Regions from separate parts of the Kitasatospora nipponensis genome, predicted to be linked through region 2. Evidence: riboswitches for the same ligand, from Rfam matches in the RefSeq annotation. Region 2 holds a riboswitch; the other holds the start of a gene.
What was found. Region 2 has a riboswitch for cyclic di-AMP ahead of ABD323_RS20425 (LysM peptidoglycan-binding domain-containing protein). Riboswitches for the same ligand answer to the same signal wherever they lie in the genome.
Positions count from the first base shown of each region.

Region 1: linked by a shared signal. The riboswitch ahead of ABD323_RS24520 (LysM peptidoglycan-binding domain-containing protein) and the one ahead of ABD323_RS20425 (LysM peptidoglycan-binding domain-containing protein) in region 2 are both predicted to bind cyclic di-AMP.

Region 1 covers NZ_BAAALF010000099.1:17,823-20,201, forward strand. The annotation lists gene ABD323_RS24520 (LysM peptidoglycan-binding domain-containing protein) at 212-1,096, opposite strand; cyclic di-AMP (ydaO/yuaA leader) riboswitch at 1,100-1,264, opposite strand; gene ABD323_RS24525 (cytochrome P450 family protein) at 1,499-2,379, opposite strand, start outside.
Region 2 covers NZ_BAAALF010000072.1:9,747-12,125, forward strand. The annotation lists gene ABD323_RS20420 (serine hydrolase domain-containing protein) at 1-886, shown strand, start outside; cyclic di-AMP (ydaO/yuaA leader) riboswitch at 1,189-1,312, shown strand; gene ABD323_RS20425 (LysM peptidoglycan-binding domain-containing protein) at 1,345-2,235, shown strand.

The DNA.
Region 1 (2,379 bases), on a different contig from region 2:
TCCTGGGGACAGCGGTCCTTGGGGACGTGGAACGGAGGCGTTACGACCAGCAGCCTAACCGCAAGCATCGGCCCGGCCACGCGGACCTACGCGCTGTCTCACCGTGTGGCCCGGCTACCTACCAGTAGTTCACCTGATTGCTCTGGCGGGGTCACCTGGGTCGGCCGCTCCCCGGGTGGGCCCGGCCGCGACCGGGCCCACCGAGCGGGCGTCAGCCCAGGTGGAGCACCTGGCCGGGCATGATCAGGTCCGGATCCCCGCCCACCGTCGACTCGTTGGACCGGTAGAGCGACTGCCAACCACCGGTCAGGTGCCGGGCCTGGGCGATGGTGGAGAGCGTGTCGCCGGGCTGCACGGTGTAGCCCTGGCCGGCGTCGCTCGCACCGGTGGCGGCCCGCGGCGCGGCCGGGGCCGACGGCGCCGAGGGGGCGGCGGCGGGCGCCGGGGACTGCGCGGGCGCGCCGGCGAACTGGGCGTACACGCTCTGGTGGCTGGTCCAGTACCAGCCACCGTCCGTCTGGTACCAGAAGACCTTGCCGTCGGCGTCCCAGCCGGCCTTCCCCGGGAAGTCCGGGGCGGACGCCTGCGGGGCGGCCTGCGACTGAGCCTGCGTCGGCTGCTGCGGAGCGGCCTGCGGCTTGGTCTGCGGCTTGGTCTGCGCCTGCGACGGCGTCGGGGTCTGCGCCTGCGCGGTGGTGTCGACCACGGCGGTGGCTCCGCCGCGGCCCAGCCCGGCCTTCACCGAGCAGACCGGCCAGGCGCCGGGACCCTGGTCGGCCAGCACCCGCTCGGCCACCGAGATCTGCTGGCCCTTGGTGGCCTGGTTGGCCTGCCCCGCGTACTGGGTGCCGCCGTACGCGGCCCAGGTCGAGGAGGTGAACTGCAGTCCGCCGTAGAAGCCGTTACCGGTGTTGATGCTCCAGTTGCCGGTGCTCTCGCAGTCCGCGACCCGGTCCCAGGTGGAGACCGGGGCGGCGTGCGCGCCGGTGGCGGTGAGCAGCGGCATCGCGAGCCCCGCGCCGGCCACGCCGGCCACGGCGATGACGCGCTCGGTCTGGGTGCGACGACGGTGACGGCCAGTGCCTGCAAACAGCATGAGTGTCCCTCTCCGCACGCCTGCGAGGTGAGCTGTCGGGTTCGGACCGGGAGGCTGGCCCGGCCGCCGGTGCGGAGTCGGATCCGCGGGCGGCTTCACCCCTAGCCGTGGGAGACGGCAGAAAATCCTGGGTCCCCCGCCCCTGCCCAGGGTCGGTCGGTGTCCCGACACGCGGCGGGCAGGACTCGGCGTACCGCGCACGGGGTTCGCAGCTGCGAACTCCAGGGAGGGTAGGCAGATAGCCACATCAATCACAAGCTCATATCGCGTACATCACACGAGAATTACGAACACCGGTCGATCGTCTACCAACTGGCCAGGTATGTCCCGTTTGATGAGCATTCACATCGCCGCCACCTGGGGTGATGCGACACGCCGTCAGCCCCCCATTCGTAGGACCCGTCAGCTGACGGTGGGTGACTCCGGGGTGAAGCTCACCGGGAGTTCCCGCAGGCCACGCATGATCAGTCCGCCCCGCCAGCGCAACTCCTCGGGCTCGGCCGCCAGCTGCAGATCGGGCAGCCGGGTCAGCAGGGTGGCGAGCGCGCGCTGGCCCTCCAGACGGGCCAGCGGGGCGCCGATGCAGTAGTGGATGCCGTGACCGAAACCGAGGTGCGGGTTGTCCTGGCGGGCCAGGTCCAGGGTGTTCTCCTCGGCGAACCGGTCCGGGTCGCGGTCGGCCGCGGCGAGCACCACCAGCACCGGGTCGCCGACCGGGATGTCCGCCGCGCCGATCCGCACCGGCGCGGTGGCGAACCGCCAGGTGGCCAGCTCCACCGGACCGTCGTACCGCAACAGTTCCTCGACCCCGGTGGCCAGCAGGCCCTGCTCGCCGCGGCCCAGCGACTCCTGCAGCAGCGTGCGCTGCCCGGGGTTGCGCAGCAGCGCGTACATGCCGTTGCCGATCAGGTTCACGGTGGTCTCGAAGCCGGCGAAGAGCAGGATGAAGGCCATCGCGGCGGCCTCGTTCTCGGTGAGGTGCTCGCCGTGGTCGCTGGCCCGGATCAGGCCGGAGATCAGGTCGTCGCCCAGGTCCGCCCGCTTGCGGTGGATCAGCTCCAACAGGTAGCCGCGCATCCGCTTGACCGCGCGCGCCACCCCGCCGCGCGGGCCGCCGCCGTGGCGGATCATCATGCCCGCCCAGTCCCGGAAGTCGTCCTGGTCCTCGGACGGCACGCCGAGCAGGTCGCAGATCGCGTAGATCGGCAGCGGGAAGGCGAACTCGTGGATCAGGTCGGCCGAGCCGCGGGCCGCGAAGGAGTCGATCAGGCGGTCGGTGAGCT
Region 2 (2,379 bases):
CGCGCTGGTGGAGCGGCTGCGCGGCGAACCCTGGGGCGAGGTGCTGCGCACCGAGGTGCTGGAGCCGCTCGGCATGACCAGGACCACCCTGCTCCCGCACGCCCCGCACGCCGGCGGCTTCGCGGTGCACCCGTGGGCGGACGTCATGCTGCCCGAGCCGCTGACCGACACCGGCGCGATGGCCCCGGCCGGCCAGCTCTGGTCGACCGCCGACGACCTCTGCCGCTGGGCCGCCTTCCTGGCGCACGGCCACGAGAAGGTGCTCGCGCCGGCGACCGTGGCCGAGATGCGCCGACCCGCCGCCGCCCCCGAGGGCGACTGGACCGCCTCCTACGGGCTGGGCCTGCAGCTGCTGCGCCGGGACGGCCGGCTGCTGGTCGGGCACAGCGGCTCGATGCCCGGCTTCGGGGCCGGGCTGTGGATCAGCGAGCAGGACGACGTGGCGGCCGTCACGTTGACCAACACCACCGCGGGACCGCCCTGCACCGCCATCGCCGCCGACCTGATCGCGACCGTGGCCGAGCGCGAGCCCCGGTTCCCCGACCCCTGGCGTCCGCTTCCCGAGGTCGATCCCGAACTGCTGGCGCTGACCGGCGCCTGGTACTGGGGACCCACCGCACTGACCCTGCGCCTGCTGCCCGCTCGCGAGCTGGAGCTCGTCGCGGTGGGCGGCTCGGCCCGCGCCTCGCGCTTCGTCCCCGAGCCGGACGGCGCGTGGACCGGCCTGGACGGCTACTACGCGGGCGAGCCGCTGCGGGTGGTGCGCTACGACGACGGCACGGTCAGCCACCTGGACATCGGCAGCTTCGTGCTGACCCGCGAGCCGTACGCGCCGGCCGATCCGACACCGGGCGGGGTGGATCCGCAGGGCTGGCAGGCGTACTGACCGACGGACCGTCGGCGGCGGGGCGGTGGCACCCGGTCCCGCCGCCGACCGGCGAGGGCCCACCGCCCGCCTGGCGGGTGTTCAGCGGGTCGCCCGGCCCCGGACCCGCAGCCGACCCGCAGTCGACCGGCGGCCGTCCCGGCCGGCATGAGACACCTCACATTGCCTTGTGAAGGGACCTTCGACCTGTCTACGGTGCATGTCGTTCGTCCTCACACGAACCCCGCTCTCCGGAACGCCGAATCCTGCCGCCGGATCGGGCGGGCACGTGCAGACAAGCACCACGGCAGGGGCGGGGGACCCAAGGTAAGTCGCCTCACCCGGAGTTGATCCGGGCGGGGCTAGGGGTGAAGCCGCGCTCAGCGCGGCCGGGCAACTCCAGCCCGAATCCGACAGCTCACCTCGCAGGCGTGGGAGAGGAACGCTCTTTAATGATGTCCGTCAACGGTCGTCTCAGCATGCCCAGCCGCAGTTCCATCAAGCGCGCCGTCGCCATCGCCGTGGTGGCGGGCGTGGGCGCCGGCCTGCCGGTGATCGCCGCTGGTGGCGCCAGCGCCGCCCCCGTCCAGCACCACACCCCGCAGGGCCACACGGCGCACGGCCACGCGGCCCAGCAGCACGTGACCCAGCAGCACGCGGCCCCGGCCCAGGCAGTGCAGGCGGCCCCCGTCGCCGCGCCCGCCGCGGCCGCGCCCGCCGCCGCGGCCGCCCCGGCGCAGGCCGCCCCGGCCGGCTACACCGTGGTCAGCGGCGACTGGCTGGCCAAGATCGCCAGCTCGCACCACGTGCAGGGTGGCTGGCAGAAGCTCTACGACCTGAACAAGTCCGTGCTCTCCAAGGGCCCGAACTCGATCTTCCCCGGCCAGCACCTGACGCTGGGTGAGGCCGCCCAGGCCGCCCCGCAGCAGAGCGCCCCGGCCCCCGCCGCGCAGCAGGCGCCCGCCGCCAAGCCGGCCGCGAAGCCCGCCGCCAAGGCGCCGGCCTCCACCGGTACCCAGGCGGCCACCACCGCGACCACCGCCGCCCCGGCCGCCGCGACCACCGCCGTGACCGGCACCAGCCCGGCCGCGCTCCAGGCGCTCGCCGCGACCATCGTGCCGGCCGACCAGCTCGCCTCGTTCGACCAGATCATCACCCACGAGAGCGGCTGGAACATCACCGCCACCAACCCGAGCTCCGGTGCCTACGGCCTGCCGCAGGCCCTGCCCGGCATCAAGATGGCCTCCGCCGGCGCCGACTGGAAGACCAACCCGGCGACCCAGCTGCGCTGGGCGCTGAACTACATGAACACCACCTACGGCAGTCCGAACCAGGCGTGGGCGTTCTGGCAGACCCACTCGGCGTACTGAGTCCCCGCACTCACGTTCCGCCGGCACCCCGAGGGCCCGACTCGCCACCGCGAGCCGGGCCTTCGGGCTGCGCGCGGCCGGATCCGCGGCCGCCCCCGGAACCACGCACGGCCGTTCGGACGGACCGTTCCTCCGGCGTCCCGC